DNA from 2 places in the Oleidesulfovibrio vietnamensis genome. Region 2 is predicted to be linked to the other one. Evidence: predicted binding sites of a transcription regulator. Region 2 holds the regulator's gene; the other holds the start of a gene.

Region 1 (9,673 bases), 390 kb from region 2:
ATGCCTGCAAGCCCGCCTAGAATTATACAGGCATTATACACCAGCGGGGTAAGCGCAGGAACAGCAAACTGCCGCCGCATGTAGAGCATGGCGGTAAAACAGCTGCCTGCCAGAAAAAAAACCTGAGCGGGCAGTATAATGCGCAGAAAATATGCCAGCCGCCGTGCAGACTCCGCATCAAAACCCGGTGCGGCCAGCGCCGCAAGCCACGGGGCGGCCAGCCACGCCACCCCCGTAAGCAACGCGGCAAAAAGCGTTATCCAGCCGGTGACAGCCGAAAAAAAACGCCAGCCGTCCTGCTCGTCATGCTCAAAACGGGCTGCCAGCAGCGGAATAAGCGTGATGGAAAAATACCCGCCGGCCAGCAGGTAGTTAAGAAAATCCGGAACCACAAACGATGCGAAGTAGATATCCGACTCCAGACTGGCGCCATGAAAATAGGAAATAACTTTATCGCGTATAAGTCCCATGAACCGTGAAAGAAAAATGCTGCCGGCCATAATGGCCGCGGCCAGCCCCATCCGCTGTCTGCCTGATAATATACTCATGCGTTTGCTGCGCCTTATGCTGACAATGCTTATTAGGGGGAACAACACGGCCCGCCCGCAGCGGTTATGCCGCACCCCGCCACGTACCGCAAGCGCACTGCCACGTGATTGCTCCGTTGCGGCACCGTGTCATGAACGCGGCAAAGCCGCAGACAGCTGCCGGACGACATTGTCACAACATGCCGACTGGTTACACAACCATATAAAGTAACGCTCTCTTTGTGGCAGTGTTTCTTATCACAACTACTACTCTTTACACAAAAATCAGCTTTTCCGGATTTAGTGCTTGACTTTTTTATTCACTTTTGGAAAAAAAAGACAACTCATGAAGAGGACGAGAGGGGTCTGGCCCGATGACCGTCCGGCAACCTGCCCGCAAGGCAAGGTGCCAAAGCCAGCCACGGTGAGATGCCGCGGTGCCATGAGGTCGACAGCTGCGACCGGTACCGTTCTGCCTCTCACCATTGTGAGAGGTTTTTTTTATGCAGAGCCTTTGCTCGGCAGTGGGTGGATTTACGGAGTTTGCACGCCCACACAAAAAACAATGATGCTAAAATCCGGAAGCAATGCTTCCCGTGGTCCGCGCCGGAGCGGACACAGCAGGAGAAAACACATGAAGGATTATCTCGGACAGGCTTCAGGCAGCAACGCGCAGGGTGTTGTATACTTTTTGTACCACGATAACTGCGCCGAACAGATGCCCCGCACATATTCCGACCCTCTGGAACTGCTGGGAGACATGACCCTGCTGCGCCTTTCGGAAGAACAGAAAGCCGCCCTGCGTACCATCCTTCATCGGGAAATTGCAGAAAACGGTGCAGAAGCTGTCTGGCGCTCGCGTGCGTATCGCAAGAACATCATTCATTCTTTCGGCAGAATCGTCTAGCACAAGAGCGCTGTACATACGCCAAAGGCGAAGGGCCGGCAGGAAGGTGCTGCCGGCCCTTGTCCATACTCCCGAAAAACATCCCCGCACAACGGTTTCAGGCGCACTCCGGACTGTCAAAGCCCATATCTGCCAGCAACGCAGGCAGTTCGCGGAAATCGTGCATCGTTCTCACCAGCTCCGCCTCCCTGCGCTCTTCAGTACGCCGGTTAAACCATACTCCGCGTATGCCCAGCTGGTTGGCCCCCCAGATATCCGCCATATAGTCATCGCCCACCATCACCACGCAGCCGGCATCCAGCTTCAGGTCGCGCAGCACATGGCTCCAGAATCCGGCCTGCGGCTTGGGGCGGCCGATAAAGCGATAGGTGTAGATTCTGTCCAGCACCTGCCCCAGTCCCATGGTGTCCAAAGAAGCCCGCACCTCATGTTCTTCCGATTCCGCGGCATTGGAAGCAAGCCCCGTTGTCCAGCACGGTGCCAGACTCATGACCACTTCACGGGCATGCGGTGTGGCAGGCACGCCGGACCACCCTTTCTCCCTGCCCAAATACCACGGCATGCTCTCCATCAGCGTACCGCCCCAGTCAAACAGCAGCGCTCGTTTATGCATTGTCGCCTCCTCGGCTTTCAGTGCCCGCGTCGGGGCATCGCGTCAAGCCTGCGGCAGTCATGATGTCTGCACGGCAGGACACGGCACAGCGGGGCGCTCCGGCATACCATAACGGAAAGCATGGGCGTGAAGATGCGGCGGCAGCCGCCCCCTGCCCTTCAGATAGCCGCATCAGAAGATCACCATCGTCACGTCTGCCCGGAATGCACCGACTGCCCATAATGCCCTGACTGCACTGACGGTTCTGGCTGCCTGAGCGAAACAGGACAGAAGCCCCGCCCCGGCACGCCCCTGAAAATCCGCACAGGGTCGATACCCGCGTGGCACCCCATGAGTACACCCACGAGTACACCCCACGATTACCCCCCCACGATTACCCCCATGATCTGGCCGCTGCATTGCAGCATACGGGCAGTGCACACCGGCACTGACTTTCAGGTGGTGGCGGGCATGCCGCGGTACGCGGACAGACAGGACGACAGGTAAGAACGTCGGGCAGCAGAAACAACAAAAGCGCACAGCGAACGCAAAAAAAGGGCCGGAGTAAACTCCGGCCCTGAAGGTTCGGTTGGTGCGACCAGTCGTAGCGACTAGTACATGCCGCCCATACCGCCCATGCCGCCCATGCCGCCCATGGCGGGAGCAGCGGGAGCGTCTTCTTTGGGCTTTTCTGCAATGGCGCACTCGGTGGTGAGCAGCAGAGAAGCAACGGAAGCGGCGTTCTGCAGAGCGATACGGCTTACCTTTTTGGGGTCGATAACGCCGGCGGCGATGAGGTCTTCGAACTCACCGGTGGCAGCGTTAAAGCCGAAAGCGTCTTTGCCTTCCTTCACCTTTTCGCAGATGATGGAGCCTTCGAAACCGGCGTTGGCAGCAATCTGACGCAGGGGCTCTTCGATTGCGCGGCGGATGATGGTGACACCTGCTGCTTCGTCGTCATCAGCGGGCTTCACGTCGTCCAGCACCTTGCAGCAACGGACCAGAGCGGTACCGCCACCGGGGACGATGCCTTCTTCCACTGCAGCGCGGGTAGCGTTCAGAGCGTCTTCCACGCGGTCTTTCTTTTCCTTCATTTCGGTTTCGGTAGCTGCGCCCACATTGATCACGGCAACACCGCCGACGATCTTTGCCAGACGTTCCTGCAGCTTTTCACGATCGTAATCGGAGGAAGTTTCTTCGATCTGAGCGCGGATCATTTTCACGCGGGCCTTGATGGCTTCGCTTTCACCGGCGCCGTCAACGATGGTGGTGTTTTCTTTGTCCACCACGATGCGCTTTGCGTTACCCAGATCGGCAACGGTGGCGTTTTCAAGCTTGATGCCCATTTCTTCGGAGATCACACGGCCGCCGGTAAGGGTGGCGATGTCTTCGAGCATGGCCTTGCGGCGTTCGCCGAAGCCGGGAGCCTTGACGGCCACAACCTGCAGGGTGCCGCGCAGCTTGTTCACAACCAGAGTGGCCAGAGCTTCGCCGTCCACATCTTCAGCGATGATCACGAGCGGACGGTTCATCTTGGCAACCTGCTCAAGCACGGGCAGCATGTCTTTCATGCTGGAAATCTTCTTCTCGTTGATGAGAATCAGAGGCTCGTCCATTTCGCAGACCATCTTTTCAGGATCGGTCACGAAGTAGGGGGACAGGTAGCCGCGGTCGAACTGCATGCCTTCCACGACTTCGAGAGTGGTTTCGAGGCCTTTGGCTTCTTCAACGGTGATAACGCCTTCCTTGCCCACTTTGCTCATGGCTTCGGCAATGATGTTGCCGATGGTGGTGTCGGAGTTGGCGGAAATGGTGCCGACCTGAGCAATTTCCTTCTGGTCGCGGGTGGGCTTTGCAAGGTTGCCCAGTTCCTTCACCAGAGCTTCAACGGCCTTGTCCACGCCACGCTTGATGGCCATGGGGTTACGGCCTGCGGCCACCAGCTTTACGCCTTCTTTGTAGATGGCCTGAGCCAGAATGGTTGCAGTGGTGGTGCCGTCACCGGCGATGTCGGAGGTTTTGGAAGCAACTTCCTTAACCATCTGAGCGCCCATGTTTTCGAACTTGTCTTCCAGCTCGATTTCCTTGGCTACGGAAACACCGTCCTTGGTGATGACGGGTGCGCCGAAGGACTTTTCGATGACAACGTTACGGCCTTTGGGGCCGAGGGTCACCTTGACAGCGTTGGCCAGTTTGTCCACGCCGCGGGCCAGTCTTTCACGGGCCTTGGTATCAAAAACGATTTCTTTGGAAGCCATATTTCTTCTCCTCCTGAAAGGATAGGACTAAGTCAGTGGGAAAGTCAGTTACTGAATGATAGCCAGAATGTCGTCTTCACGCATGACCAGATGGTCAACGCCGTCCAGCTTCACTTCGGTGCCTGCGTACTTGTTGAACAGCACCACGTCGCCGGTCTTCACGGTCATGGCAATTACCTTGCCGTCGTCTGCGGTCTTGCCGGGGCCGACTGCGATCACTTCACCACGGGAAGGCTTTTCCTTCGCGGTGTCGGGAATGTACAGGCCGCCTGCGGTCTTTTCTTCGGACTCAAGGCGCTTAACCAGCACACGATCGTTCAAAGGCTTCAGGTTCATACTCTCCTAACCTCCAGATTATTTAACTCTTTTTGCCCTTTTTTAGCACTCTCTTCACGCGAGTGCCAAAGGAAAGCAGCACATTCACCCACGCACCTGCGGGGGCAGACACGTTAAAAAGCGGCCGGGCAGCCGCGGATGAAGCACCGCATGTTATTCCAATTACCGCAACATGCAGCGGTGCTTAGCTGCAGGGATAATAATCCCCGTTTCCGGTTTGAAAAGGGGTAAATTGCATTTTTTTTGCGGGCACAGCCCCTCAAAGATGTTAACACTCTGTTTTTCAAAATTATTTTTTTATATTTTCCATAAAAAAATGCCACCCCGGGCGGGGGGTGGCACATACACATTCAGGAACAATTCCTGATATTAAGATTTAATCCGGGGCCTGCCCGTCATGATGGCCAGCAGCCCCACAACGGCAAGAATAAAGCAGTAGTAGTTACCGCCGACAACTTCCAGCGGCGATATGCCCGCTATGGAACCGGCAAGCAGCACCTGCGCCGCGTACGGCATGATTCCTTGAAAAACACAGGAGAAAATATCAAGTATGCTTGCGCTGCGGCGGGGGTCTATGCCGTTCTTGTCGGCAATCTCTTTTGCCAGACCGCCGGAAAGAATGATGGCCACGGTGTTGTTTGCCGTGCAGGCATCCGCCACCGAGACAAGCCCCGCAATGCTCAACTCGCCGGTACGGGCCTGATTGTCGCTACGCGAGCGTGCAGTAAGCGCATCTATACGGCCCAGCAGCCACTTGATACCGCCCTGCACTCTGATCAGTTCGCCCAGACCGCCGATCAGCATGGAAAGAACCATGATTTCCTGCATTCCCTTGAAGCCGTTAAAAATGTCCTGCGAAAATCCTATCAGCGAATATTCCGGCATTGTCAGCAGCCCCACAGCGCCCGTAAACACGATGCCGCACGCCAGCACCACAAAGACGTTTACCCCGGCCACGGCCATGCCCAGAATAACCATATAGGGAAGCGCTTTGATAACGCTGTAATCACCGGAAACAGTCACCGCGCCGTCGGCACCCAGCAGGGCGAATCCGGCCACTGCCAGCACGGCCGCGGGCAGGGCTATGTACAGGTTTACACGGAATTTATCTTTCATCTCGCAGCCCTGCGTACGCGTGGCGGCGATGGTGGTATCAGAAATCATGGAAAGGTTGTCGCCGAACATGGCGCCGCCCAGCACAGCGCCCATAAGCAGCGGCAGGCCGATGGTTGTCTGTTCGCCCACGCCCACGGCAATAGGGGCAATGGCGGCTATGGTGCCCATGGATGTGCCCATGGCAGTGGAGACAAAAGCCCCGATAAGAAACAGGCCGGGCAGCACAAAGGCCGGCGGCACAAGATCAAGCCCGAGATTGACCGTGGAACTGACGCCGCCGATGGCCGTAGCCACCGAAGCAAAGGCACCGGCAAGCAGATAGATGAGGCACATGGTGATGATGTTGCCGTCACCCACGCCGCTGATGAAAACCCCGAGCTGCTTGTCCAGACGCTGGCCGCCGCGCAGTTTGCCCAGCAGCAGGCTGAAGGCGATGGCAGGCAGTATGGCTACGGCGGCGGACAGCTGGTAAAAAGCCATTTTCGTGCCGTTGGCCGTCAGCACGGCACCGGTGCCGATAAACAGCGCAAGAAAAAACACAAGCGGCAGCAGGGCCGAAAAAGACGGTTTACTGTTCAAGGTGGTATCCTCCCCCGTTCAGGAATGGCAACGCGGCAGCCCCTTCACTGCTGCTCGCCGGTCGGCGCAACCGGAGCGCTGGCACGATGATGACACACGCCGTGAATCACTATATCAAACTAAGTTGATAAACTGATATATGAGCACTGCCCCCCTGTCAATGAAAAAGCCGCTCCGGAACACCGGAACGGCCACAGGGGATTTTTTGATACAAAAGCAATGGCAATGCGCCATGGCGCATGCGCGCACGGGTGGATGTCAGAACCATGCTCCTGCCCGTGCCGCCCGCGCAGCAGAACCGTTACTGACCGGGCATGCCGCGCAGGTCGGCGGCACGCTGTTCCGCCTCTTCCCAGCGGGTCAGCAGCTCCATGAGTTCTTCTTCAATGGCGGGCAGCCTTGCGGAAAGCACGGCAAAGCGCTCTGGATTGCCGGTATACAATGCAGGGTCTGACAGTTCGGCTTCCGCGGCCGCCTGCTCTTTTTCCAGCGCTTCCATGCGGAGCGGCAGTTCCTGCAGTTCTTCTTCCAGCTGTTTCAGTTCGCGCTGTTCATTAAACGTCAGCTTGCGCGGTTTTTCCTGCTGCCGCTCCGTTCTGGACTGCCGGGAGGCTGCAGGCTTTTCTTCCTGCACCGGCTGCGGGCGCTGGCGCAGCCAGTCATCGTAGCCGCCCACATATTCATTCACGCACCCGCCGCCCTCGAATGCCAGCGTAGAGGTCACCACATTGTTCAGAAAAGCTCTGTCGTGGCTGACGATGAGCACGGTACCCGAATATTCACCCAGCAGTTCCTCCAGCAGCTCCAGCGTTTCCATGTCCAGATCGTTGGTGGGTTCGTCCATCACCAGCAGGTTGGAAGGACGCGCAAACAACCTGGCCAGCAGCAACCTGTTGCGCTCGCCACCCGAAAGCACTTTTACCGGCAGCATGGTCCGCTCCGGTTCAAAAAGAAATTCTTTCAGATATCCCACCACGTGCTTGCGCACGCCGTTGATCTCCAGGGTGTCGTTACCGCCTGCCACGCTTTCGCGTACGCTGGCCTCATCATCCAGAACATTGCGCAGCTGGTCAAAATAGGCGATTTCCAGTCTGGTGCCGTGCCGGATGCTGCCGCAGTCCGGCTTCAGATCGCCCAGCAGCAGCCGCAGCAGCGTTGTCTTACCCGCTCCGTTGGGGCCGATGATGCCCACTTTGTCGCCTCTGGTAACCAGCACCGAGGCATCGCGGATGACCGGCGCCGTGCCTGCCGGAGCGTCGGGCCAGGTGTAGGATATGCCGTCAGCCTCGATAACCAGCTTGCCGCTGCGTTCAGCCTCCTGCATCTGCATGGTCACGGTGCCCTGCCGCTCACGGCGCTTTCTCCGCTCGTCCCGCATGGCCTGCAGCGCGCGTACACGCCCCATGTTTCTGGTACGCCGAGCCTTTATGCCCTGCCGGATCCACACTTCTTCCTGCGCCAGCTTTTTATCAAAGTTGGCCCATTCCTTTTCCTCTATTTCCAGCTGGGCCTGTTTGCGCTCCAGAAAGGTGTCATAATCACAGCTCCAGTCGGCCATGCGGCCCCTGTCCAGCTCGATGATGCGTTTTGCCACCCTGCCCAGAAAGGCCCTGTCGTGTGTCACAAACACAAGCGCTCTGGCCCTGCGCAGCAGAAAATCTTCAAGCCATGCTATGGAACTGATGTCCAGATGGTTTGTGGGTTCGTCCAGCAGCAGCAGGTCCGGATCGCTGACCAGTGCGCGTGCCAGCATGGCACGGCGTTTCATCCCGCCAGAAAGACACGAAAAATCGGCATACGGATCAAGCTGAAGGTGGTTGAGCGCGCTCATGATGTCGCCATGCCGCTCCCAGCCGGAGGCAGCATCCACCGCGGCCTGAGCGGCAGAAACCATGCCGTCGTCGTCCGCGGTTCCGGTCTGGCGCATGGCCCCGTGAAATGCGGCCAGCGCCCTGCCTTCTTCGCCCAGCCCCCCGCATACCACGGAATAGACATCGCCCGTGATATCCTGCGGCACGTCCTGTGCCAGAAAGGCCGTACGCACCCCCTGTCCGCGCACGATCTGCCCCGAGTCAGGCTGCATCACACCGGCAAGCAGCTTGAGAAAGGTGGACTTGCCCTGTCCGTTGCGCCCCATAAGGCAAACCCGTTCGCCCTGCTCTATCTGCACAGTCACCTGATCGAGCAGTTGCGGGCCGTAAAGATTCAATGAAACATCGCGTACGCTGATAAGCGCCATACTATCTCCTTGCGCGGCATGCGCGGGCAGGTTGTAGCGCGTGCGGCCCTCCGGGGCAAGCGCACCTGCATGTGCAGCGTTGCTAACGCTTGCCGCACATGCGGCGAACGATTACGATTACTCCGTGAACCCATCAACCAGAGGAAGGACGCCATGAACACCAGCGATAACGGATCAACGCGCCCGCGGCATCCCGTAGACGCCCTGTCGACTTTTCTTGAAGATACGGCTCGGCAGATACGCCGGCTGGAGCAACAAGCGGAACACGCGCTGCACGAAAAAAACGATCAGCAGGAGTATCGCAGGCTGCTGGCCGAAAAAGCCACAGTGCTCAGCGAACTGCCCGCTCTGGCGGAAGCCCGCGTGGCGGCCCTGCCCGACTCCGTCGCCGGAGCCGTACGGGAACGGCTGGAACGTTTTGCCCAGAGTGCTTCCAACGCGCTGCGCATCGGCTCCATTTTTTACATGTCTGCACTGCTGTATCCGGAACACCACAAGGAAGGCGATAAAAACGATCTTGAACGCTACGCCGACGAAGTACGTGATATCCGCTACTGAAACGGTAGCAGCCAAAAACGGCGCGGCCCCTGCATACACAGCCGGCCGCGCCGTTTATCGCCTTACCTTGCCTCCGCACCGGCGCGGATGCAGCATGTGCAGTGCTATGAACGCATGTTGATAAACTGGAGAGGCACTCCGAAATCGTCATCGCGCAGCAGCTGTATCACATCCTGCAGATCGTCTATTTTTTTACCGGTCACACGCACCTGATCATCCTGAATGGCGGCCTGCACCTTCAGTTTGCTTGCCTTGATTTTCTTTACTATCTTCTGGGCGGTTTCTTTGGAAATACCGTCCTTTACAGCAACACTGCGTTTGACCATGCCCTTTGAGGCTGCCTCAACCTTGCCGAAATCCAGAAACTTGGGATCGACTTTGCGGCGCACACAGTTTGCCAGCAGCATTTCCTGCACGGCACGCATCTTCATGTCATCCGAGGCAAGAATGCTGATGGACGCCCCGCCCTTGTCAAAGCTCAGTTCCGTATTGGACCCGCGGAAATCGTAGCGCGTGTCCACTTCCTTCTTCACGTTGTTGACCACGTTGTCCACTTCCTGC
Region 2 (9,673 bases):
TGGTGCGTTCCACCAGATCTTCCACCAGCTTTTCCAGCTTTGCGCGCGAAAGCTTGATCATCAGGTGCTTGGGACCGGTCTGGTCGGCAGTGATGAACGGCAGGTTGATTTCCGTTTCCATGGAGGTGGAAAGGTCTTTTTTGGCTTTTTCTGCTGCTTCCTTCAGACGCTGCAGAGCCATGCGGTCGCGGGAAAGATCTATGCCGTTTTCGCGGCGGAATTCTTCCACAAGGTAGTTGATGACACGCTGGTCGAAGTCTTCGCCGCCGAGAAAGGTGTCGCCGTTGGTGGCGCGCACTTCAACCACGTTGTCGCCCACTTCCAGAATGGAAATGTCGAAAGTGCCGCCGCCGAGGTCGAATACGGCGATTTTTTCGTTGGCTTTTTTGTCAAAACCATATGCCAGCGAAGCAGCCGTGGGTTCGTTGATGATACGTTTGACATCAAGACCGGCTATGCGGCCTGCGTCCTTGGTGGACTGGCGCTGCGAGTCGTTGAAGTAAGCGGGCACGGTGATGACGGCTTCGGTCACGGTTTCGCCCAGATAGGCTTCCGCGTCGGCTTTCAGCTTTGCCAGCACCATGGCGGAAACTTCGGCGGGGCTGTACTTGCGGCCTTCGATTTCCACATAGGCGTCGCCGTTGGGACCTGCCACGATCTGGTAGGGGGAATGTTCCTTCCAGCGGGCCACTTCGGGGGCGTCGGCCTTGCGGCCCATCAGACGCTTGATGGCAAAAACCGTGCGTTCGGGGTTGGTCACGGCCTGACGTTTTGCAATGTCACCCACAAGGCGTTCCTTGTCGGTAAAGCCCACCACGGAAGGTGTGGTGCGTCCGCCTTCGGGGTTGGTGATGCACTTGGGGTCCTTGCCTTCCATGATGTAGACACAGGAGTTGGTGGTCCCAAGGTCGATACCAATAATCTTGCCCATTATACTAATCCTCCTCAAGAGATCGATATTGAATCTGCCGGCTCTGCGGCGGTGAATTTTTCGTTTCGAGGGAAAATTAAGACTGTTTTTCAGACGGGCAAGGGGCGGGATGCTTTTTTTTTGCACAAAAGCGGGATGTTGACGTGTTTTTGGCGGAATATATGCCGTGTATACGGCATGTTGAGGAAATGCCGCTTTTTGTTTCGCAAACAGGGCCTGCCCTAACATGCCGGTATTGCAGGGCCTGCACGGTATGCCGCGGCTGCCCGCTAAGAAGGAAAGGAAAAGTGCGTCTGCAGCAGCAGCCAGTTGCCGTCATAGCACTTGAGTACTGCGGACAGGCGCAGGGCCACATGCACCTCTTCCTGTCCGAGGGCGAACAGCGCACGGCAGGCGGCCACCACCCAGCCGGTGTCGCCTTCTGTTCCGGCATGGTGCCATACTATGTCTATTTCCGCCCTGTCGAATGACAGAAAGTCGGTGGCCAGCCCTTGGCGCATGGCATCGGGGCCCACGTAGTTCTGTTCTCTGTCGGTGCCGATGGCGGCAATGGCCTGAGAAGGGGCATAGCACGCGACCACGTCTTCCACGTGCCGTGCGGTGTACGCGGCGATAAAGCTGTGTATGCGGTCCAGCGGTGCGGTAGCTGCGTTCATGGCGACCTCCGGATGAGAGCTTTTTATCAGCCATACGCTGTTTGTGCGAATTATGCCAGCCCGACGCAGGCTGCGGGCCGGAAGTCTGCCGGAACCTGTCCGCTGCGGTGTATGGCGGAAAGAGCTGTGGTGCGGGGCGGGGGACGTATGGCGGCAGCGCAGCGGATATGGCGCGGCCCAGTGCCGCGGAAGCTGAAAACCGGCAGCCGGAATAAAGCGCGGCCTGCGGTGCGTCAGTGCGCACCGCAGGCCGCGGTGTTGAAACTGTATGAGTCTTTGCGGGAAGTGACCGGACGGAACAGCGCGGATCAGGCGCTGACAGTGACTTTGGCGGGGCGCAGCAGGCGCTCCTTGAGGCGGTATCCACGCTGCATGACGGCGATGATGGTGCCTGATTCCGTGCCGGGAGCCTCTTCCTTGCTTACGGCCTCGTGCAGAGCGGGGTCAAAGGGCTGGCCTTTTTCGCCCACGGGCTGCAGGCCGTGACCTGCCAGCGCGTCCAGAAAGAGCTTGCGGGTCATTTCCACACCCACTGCCATGTTTTTGCAGGCGGGGTCGGATGAACCGTACTGCAGGGCAAGGTCAAGGTGGTCAAGAGTGGGCAGCAGGTCGGAAAGCACTTTTTCCGCGGCATATTTCAGATGTTCTTCACGTTCGCGTTCCAGCCGTTTTTTCACGTTTTCCAGCTCGGCCAGTGCACGCAGGCGGATGTCTTCGGCCTTCTGGTGTTCGTCACATGCCGGACAGACTCGTTCCCTGCACAGGGCTGCCACTTCTTCGCCGGTCAGCGCGTCAGCGGCGCCCTGTGCCGCCTCCTGCTCCGCACCGCGGGCGGCTTCGGCAGCCAGTTCTTCGTTTTCTGCAGGTATGTCACGGGTTTCGTCGTTCGCCATTTTTGAAGAATCTCCTTTATATTCAAAACATCGGCATAGCCGTCATGATGCGCGTACAGAACGCCCCCGCCGGAGCGGGCACGTTTCAGAACAGCAGGGCGGCTGCGGCTCAGTCCGAATGTTCGGTGCCGAACCTGTCCTGCAACAATGTAGTAAGGGTCTTTGAGATACAGTCAACTACCGGCAGTACCTGCCGGTAGTTCATGCGCAGCGGGCCCAGCACGCTGACAACCCCTGCGGGAGAGGCCTGCTGCAGTCCCCCGTACGGGGCGGAAACCACGCTGCACCCCAGAGGCGCGGTGCCTTCGTTTTCGTCTTCCTGTCCGAAGCTGACCGTCACCGAATCGCTCAGTATGGCTTTGTCCAGCAGTTCCAGAATGCTGTTGCGTTCTTCAAGCAGCGCCAGCATGTCGCGTATGCGGGTATGGTCTGTAAATTCCGCCTGATCAAGCATGTTCAGCGTACCGTTGACAAAGACCTCGCGGTCGTCGTCCATATGCTCGAAAGCCAGTCGGGCCAGTCCGAGAGCGCGGAAATACAGCGCTTCAAGATGCGCTTCCGCCGCCTGCAGTTCGCGCGCCACACGCACCCGTGCCTGAGACAGCGTAAGCCCTTTACAGTATTCATTCAGGTAGTTGCCGTAGCGTACCAGTTCGTCCTGCGTTACCGGTGTTTCCACGCTCAGCACATGATTGCGCACCAGCCCGCCTTCCAGTACCAGTACGGTGAGCACCAGCGTGTCACTGATTTTAACAAAATCAATGGTATGCCAGCGCACTTCGTCTCTGCTGGGGGCCAGCACAACGGCCACCTGACGTGAGTGTGCCGAAAGCATGCGCGAAGCCTCGCGCAGCATGTCGGATATTTCCAGTCCGTGGGTTGTCAGTTCGTTGAGAATGGCTGAACGCTCGTCGCGGGAAAGGGGCCGCGTTTTGAGCAGTGCGTCAAGATACAGCCGGAACCCGCGCGCTGTGGGAATGCGTCCCGCCGAGGCATGCGGCTGCGAAAGATACCCCTTGTCAGTCAGTTCGGCCATGGTATTGCGCATGCTGGCGGCGGAAAGCCGCAGGCCGGAGCGTCTGGCCACGGAAACAGACCCCACTGGGGCGGCCGTGGCGATGTAGCGCTCTATGATGGTGGCCAGAATTTCGGCCTCTCTGTGTGCCAGATTCATGCGTTTCTCCCGTGGAGCAGGGCCATGGATGACAGGCCGGCAGCGCCGTCCGCATCATGCAGACAGCCCGGAAGGTTGTCTTATGACTGCCTGAAGCGGTAACAACGGGGGAGCCACCTGTCAAGGCGGATAACCGCAACCTATGAATCCGCAAGGAGTTCCAGTGCGTCCAGTACTGCGGCGGCATGACCGTCCACGGTTACGGGCGACCATACGCGGCGCAGTATGCCTGCCGGGTCGATGAGAAATGTGGACCGCACAATGCCCGGCGATTCTTTGCCGTAGCTCTTTTTCATGCGGTAAACACCGTATGCAGAGGCCGCATCTTTTTCCTTGTCGGACAGCAGCGTAACGGCAAGTTCCTGTTTCTGCGCAAAATTACACAGCGATTTCAACGAATCAGGGCTGACACCAACCACGGTGCAGCCCAGCGCCTCAAACCGCGGCAGCAGATCAGTGAAGTCTTTGCCTTCGGGCGTGCAGCCGGGGGTGTTTGCCCGCGGGTAAAAATACAGCACAAGCCACCTGCCGTTGAAAGACTGCAGGGTATGCGTGGTTCCGTCCTTGTCTGCCAGTGCGAAATCGGGGGCGGGCGAACCTTCTGCCGGCATGCCGGCCGGTGTGACGGACATGGGTGTTCTCCTTGTTTGTCCGCCGCGATGTAAAAGACTGCGCGGCGGTGTCTGCTACCTTGAAGCGGGTCTGCCGAACATCTGCCGTAGCAGACCGCCCACATCTTCCAGCGTTTCAATTCCGGTATCGGCCGGTTTTTTCAGCAGGTTGCCGACACCTTTTAAAATGTTTCCTGTAAATCCGGCCACATCCAGCCCGTATGACGGCGCTGCAAGCGGCCCTGTGATGCTGACGGGAATAACGGGCAGCCCTGTTACATGCAGTCGGGCCTGATAGTTCACGGTGCCCGACGGCAGATCGGCCCAGCCCGCCCCCGTGCCGCTCAGGTCGTAGGAGGTGAGTTTCATGTCATTGTTTGTCACCCTGCCGGAAACAATGTCAAATGTGCCGGTCAGGCTGTCGAAACGCTGCTGTCTGGCGGCCTTGTCCAGACGTTTGACCTGACTTTCCTGCCGCAGGTGGGACGAGGCTTCCGCGGGAACTATCTGTACGCCGTGTACAACCCCTTCGGTGAGTGACACCGATCCGTTGCCGGACAGCGACGGCGCAAGGGCAGCCCACTGCAGGCCTTTTCCCTGAACGTTCATTCTGGTCTGCAGTATGCCTGAAAGCAGCTTTCTGCCCGCCAGCACGGTCACGGGTTGTTCCACCTGCAGACCGGAAACGTGCAGTGCGCCGCGCACAACCGGCAGGGCGGCGGTGGTGTCTGCACCGGCGCTCAGGGTCACGCGTCCGCCGTAAGCTGCCATGTCCAGCGGGTCGATGCGCAGTACGCCGTCAGCGGCGAGGGCACGGGCAGTCAGGCCGGTCACTTCCAGCCCGCGGGCCTGCAGTGTGCCTATGCTCACGTTGCCGTCCAGCCGGAGCCTGCGCAGCCGTTCGCGAGATGCGGCGTCAGCGCCGGTGGTGTCTGTTCCGCCGGCTTGCGGCGCAACAGACTGTGCAGCGGGTGCAGTGCCGGGCATGGTGCTCTGCCGCCGGTCAGCTTTGCCGGACGCGGGCTTGCCGGACGCCGACTTGCCGGTCTGCTGCGGCTCGGCGTTTTTCATGCTCTGTTCCTGCGGCAGGTACATGTCCAGATTCACCTTGTCTGCGGCCAGCGCAAACCGGATATCAGGGGACACTCCCGGCACCAGCGTGGCATTGCCGGAAAAGGCGGTCTTGTCGAGACGCCCCGTCAGCCTGTGCACGGTCAGCCTGTCGGCTGCTGCGGTCAGATTGATATCTGCCTGCAGTGCAAGGGCTGTATCATCCGGCAGTTGCAGCGGCATGCCCAGCTGTTCCAGCGTGCGGCGCAGGGGCGATTCCGCATGGATCGATACCTGCACCGCATTGCGCATCAGGTCGGCCGAAATCGTGCCTGTGAGCGTCGAGTCCATGGTGCTGATGCGCAGACCGTTTGCCGTGACAGTCATGTCCGGCATGTTGAAGCGCAGATCGCCCGCGGCTTCCAGAGTGGCCCTGCCGGAAGGGACCGACGGCCCCGAAGCCGTGATGCGCAGGCTGGTGCCGGCTGCGGTTACGGTTTCCAGCGTTTCGCCCAGCTCCAGACGGGTGGTCAGCGAGGCCGTGCCCTGCATGTCAGGGCTGGTCAGCAGCCAGTTTCCTTCAAGGCTGATGTCCGATGTCCTGCCGGGGGCGATGGCAGTGGTGGTAAGTGATATGCCGGTGGCGGCCGCCGCAAGACCGGTCTGCATGTCAGTGTATTGTACCGAGGCATCGCGCACCTGTACCGACTGCACGCTGAACGCGGCCAGACCGGCTCCCGCAGCGGCCTGAGACGCGCCGGATGGTGCGGTGTCTGTTCCGGCGGGGGGCAGAGCATTGCCGGCCGGTGAAAACAGCCAGTTAGGCGCACCCTTGACATTGCGCATGAGGTGGACCGAAACACCCGACAGCACCACTCTGTCTATGTGCAGTTCTTCGTGCAGCAGAGGGCGCAGCCGGGCATGCAACTGCAGGTCTTCGGCCCTGAGAAAGGCGTCTTCGCCGAAGCCGGCGGGGTTGCCCAGCAGCAGCGGGCCGGTGCTGATGCCTATCCACGGAAAGAGCGACAGTTCCAGCGTGCCGGTGAGCACCAGAGTGCGGCCCGTGGCTTTCTGCACTTCGCGTGTGATGAGGCTTTTGTAATCATTGGGGTCGAATGTGGCCACAAATATACCGGCGGCACCCGCCAGCAGGGCAAATAGAACCAGTATGATGACAGACACCGTGCGCAGGGGGCTTTTCATGACGCGGCCTCGTATATGCAGCTTGAAATATTATCATAAACAGAAGAAACGGCCGCAGTATACGTGATGGAAAGCAGGGCGGCAAGGCGTTGCGGAGCCGGTGCTACTGACCGCGGGGGGCCGGGTCTTCTGCCTGCTGGGCAAAGCTGTTCTGCAGGCCGGCAATCTGGTTGTCGGTAAGTGACAGAAATTCAAGCCCCACGCCGGGGATTTTGCACCCCTTACCCCAGCGCTGTACCTGACACACCTTTGCCACCACCGGTGTTTTGTCCTCCAGATCGACAAACTGTATCCACACCTGCGTATCCGGTTGCCATACCGCCACGGAAAAAACAAAGCAGCCCAGAACAGAAATGTTCATGGTGCATGTTTTTACCGTGGTCTGCGGAGTAAACAGGGCAGACGTGGACATGAGGATGTTGAAATGGACGTCGAGGCGTGCATCGCGCCGGATGGTGCGCGGGGAAAAGTTTTTGCAACGCGTTTCTATAAACCGGCGCACGTTTTCATGCGGGTCACCTTCCTGTCCCAGAATGATGATGCCTGTCTGCTTGTCCGGACGGGCGTGCAGACAGGGGTACAGGCTCAGAATATTCTGCAGTTCGTTGCGGCCTTTGCCCGCCATGCGCAGCAGTGTGGGCATGTCGATCAGTACGCCGTTGAACGGTTTTTCACGCAGCGCTTCCAGCGCCGCCTGCGTATCGTGCACCTCGTGCGCTTCCACGCGGAGCGTTTGCAGTACGGCCCTGTAGGGGGCTGCTTCCTCGGTATCTTTGGCCAGAATAAGAATGCGCATGGTAGTATCCTGTTATCTTTTATGCTGCACGGAAATGCGCCATTGTCAATAATAAGCTGCAGCCGCCGCATGCACCGGCAGCCGGAAACGCTGGCAAGCCTCGTGGAAATGCTGTATCTGCCTTCGGATGAGCACCTTGGCGCAAAAAACGTTTTCCGTTTCTGTCTCACGCAGCCGCACTCCGGCGCTGATGATTCAGGGCACCTGCTCCAATGCAGGTAAAAGTATCCTCACTGCGGCCCTGTGCCGTATTCTGCTGCAGGACGGTCTGTCTGTGGCGCCTTTCAAGTCGCAGAACATGGCACTCAATTCATTTGTGACCCCCGACGGTCTTGAGATCGGGCGCGCTCAGGCCGTTCAGGCGGCGGCGTGCCGGCTGGAACCTGACGTGCGCATGAATCCGGTGCTGCTCAAACCCAGTTCCGATACGGGGTCTCAGGTCATTGTCATGGGCAGGCCGGTGGGCAACATGCGGGTGCGCGAATATATGGCCTATAAACCGCAGGCTTTTGCCCGGGCCTGCGCTGCATATGATTCGCTGGCGGACGAACATGACGTGATGGTGCTGGAAGGGGCCGGCAGCCCCGCCGAAATCAACCTGAAGCAGCACGACATAGTGAACATGGCCATGGCACGCCATGCACAGGCCCGGGTGCTGATTGCCGGTGACATCGACCGCGGCGGAGTCTTTGCCGCGCTGGTGGGCACATGGGAACTGCTGGACCCTTGGGAACGCGATCTTGTGGCCGGTTTTGTGCTGAACATGTTCCGCGGTGACGCCTCGCTGCTCGAATCCGCTCTGACGTATGTGACGGAACGCACCGGCTGCCCGTTTTACGGTGTGGTGCCGTATGTTTCCGGTCTGGGACTGCCCGAAGAGGATTCCGTTTCCTTCAAAGAGGCTCTGCGCGGTTCCTGTGGCGGCATGCCGGAAAGTGTTTGGCCGCACGGAATGCTGGAAGCGGTACTTGTCGACCTGCCGCACATCTCCAACTTTACCGATGTGGACGCTTTGCGCGCGGAACCCGACGTGCGCTTGCGGGTGGCAGGTACTGCGGAGGCGCTGGACGCCTGCGGAATGCCGCATCTGCTTATTGTTCCCGGCAGTAAGAACACGCTGGCCGATCTGGCAGCGCTGGAAAATAGCGGCATGGGGGCCCGCATCCGTGCTCTCGCCGGGGCAGGATGTCCCGTGGTAGGCATCTGCGGGGGCTTTCAGATGCTGGGAACATCAGTAACCGACCCGCACGGTGTGGAGTCCGGCGCCCGCAGCCGCGAAGGACTGGGGCTGCTGCCTGTGGAAACCGTGATGGGCCGGCATAAAACGCTGGCCCGCACTGCGGGGCTTCACTGCGATACGGGATGCCGTGTGAGCGGGTACGAGATTCATCACGGAAGCACCACCGCAAACGGGCCTGTGCGGACAGTGCTGCGCGATGACAGCGGTGCTCCGCTGGGACTGGGCGACACTGACGGTGCGGTTTGGGGAACCTATCTGCATGGTATTTTTGATGAAGACGATTTTCGCCGCGCGTTTCTGGATGCGCTGCGCCGCCGCGCCGGACTGGAACCGGTGGGACGGGTGGTGGCCCCATACAGCATTGACGGCGCGCTGGACAGACTGGCGGCCGTGGTCAGGAGCAGCATGGATATGACTGCCCTGTACCGTGTGCTGGGATTGTAGCGGGGCGTTGGTGCCGGAGGCCGCAGCCTGTCTGGGGCAGTCTGTCTGGGGCAGCCGGTTTGCTGCGGGTGCCGGCTCCGGTCCGGCGGTACCGGGCGGGTGCGTTTTGGGGCGTACCCTTTACGCGGGCAGTAAAAAAACAAGCGCCGCGGACGGCGCTTGTCTGTCAGGCTGCGGGGGGACTGGTTTGCGCGGGAGGCTCAAAAAGGTTCTGGGCCACGGCGGTCTGCAGTTTGGCAGTGTATTTGGGGTCGTATTTCTGTCTGTCTTTGGCCAGATGCGCGGCCGCGGTCATGGGATCCATGGCTTTGGCGTAAGGGCGCTGACAGATCATGGCGGAAAAGGAATCAGCCACGGCGGCAATGCGGCCCATGCGGCTGACGCGGTCGGCTCCGAGCTTTTGCGGATAGCCCGAACCGTCCAGCCGTTCGTGGTGTTCCATCTGCGCCTGCCGCATTTCGTCAAAGGCCAGCCCCAGCTTATGCATTATCTTTGCGCCGATAAGCGGGTGCGGCGTTATTTTGTCGCGTTCTTCCAGCTTGAGAGGAGTGGTTTTGGAAAGGATGAACGCCGGCACCTTTGCCATACCGAGATCGTGCAGCAGCAGCGCCAGCGCGGCCCTGTCCAGCAGGCGGCGCTTGAGGGTGGCGTCAGTTTCGAGCAGCAGCCACAGCC

What was found. Region 2 encodes HrcA, which represses chaperone genes, less so after heat shock. Its sites were predicted from a motif close to TGTTAGCACTCNNNNNNNNNGAGTGCTAACA; they were not measured.
Region 1: groES (co-chaperone GroES) is a predicted target of HrcA. The motif match lies at 4,661-4,691, and genes of this name have one in related genera.

What each region holds. Positions count from the first base shown of each region.
Region 1 is NZ_AP042419.1:1,379,297-1,388,969, reverse strand. It holds gene murJ (murein biosynthesis integral membrane protein MurJ) at 1-548, opposite strand, end outside; SAM riboswitch class I at 869-976, shown strand; gene ACZ5D1_RS06015 (hypothetical protein) at 1,162-1,434, shown strand; gene ACZ5D1_RS06010 (HAD family hydrolase) at 1,532-2,047, opposite strand; gene ACZ5D1_RS06005 (hypothetical protein) at 2,378-2,533, shown strand; gene groL (chaperonin GroEL) at 2,638-4,284, opposite strand; gene groES (co-chaperone GroES) at 4,333-4,620, opposite strand; gene ACZ5D1_RS05990 (Na+/H+ antiporter NhaC family protein) at 4,990-6,315, opposite strand; gene ACZ5D1_RS05985 (ATP-binding cassette domain-containing protein) at 6,617-8,554, opposite strand; gene ACZ5D1_RS05980 (hypothetical protein) at 8,708-9,112, shown strand; gene ACZ5D1_RS05975 (YajQ family cyclic di-GMP-binding protein) at 9,217-9,673, opposite strand, start outside.
Region 2 is NZ_AP042419.1:987,329-997,001, forward strand. It holds gene dnaK (molecular chaperone DnaK) at 1-931, opposite strand, end outside; gene ACZ5D1_RS04190 (nuclear transport factor 2 family protein) at 1,201-1,587, opposite strand; gene grpE (nucleotide exchange factor GrpE) at 1,896-2,480, opposite strand; gene hrcA (heat-inducible transcriptional repressor HrcA) at 2,590-3,654, opposite strand; gene ACZ5D1_RS04205 (peroxiredoxin) at 3,795-4,286, opposite strand; gene ACZ5D1_RS04210 (AsmA family protein) at 4,341-6,518, opposite strand; gene ACZ5D1_RS04215 (PilZ domain-containing protein) at 6,622-7,314, opposite strand; gene ACZ5D1_RS04220 (cobyric acid synthase) at 7,505-8,998, shown strand; gene ACZ5D1_RS04225 (HD-GYP domain-containing protein) at 9,165-9,673, opposite strand, start outside.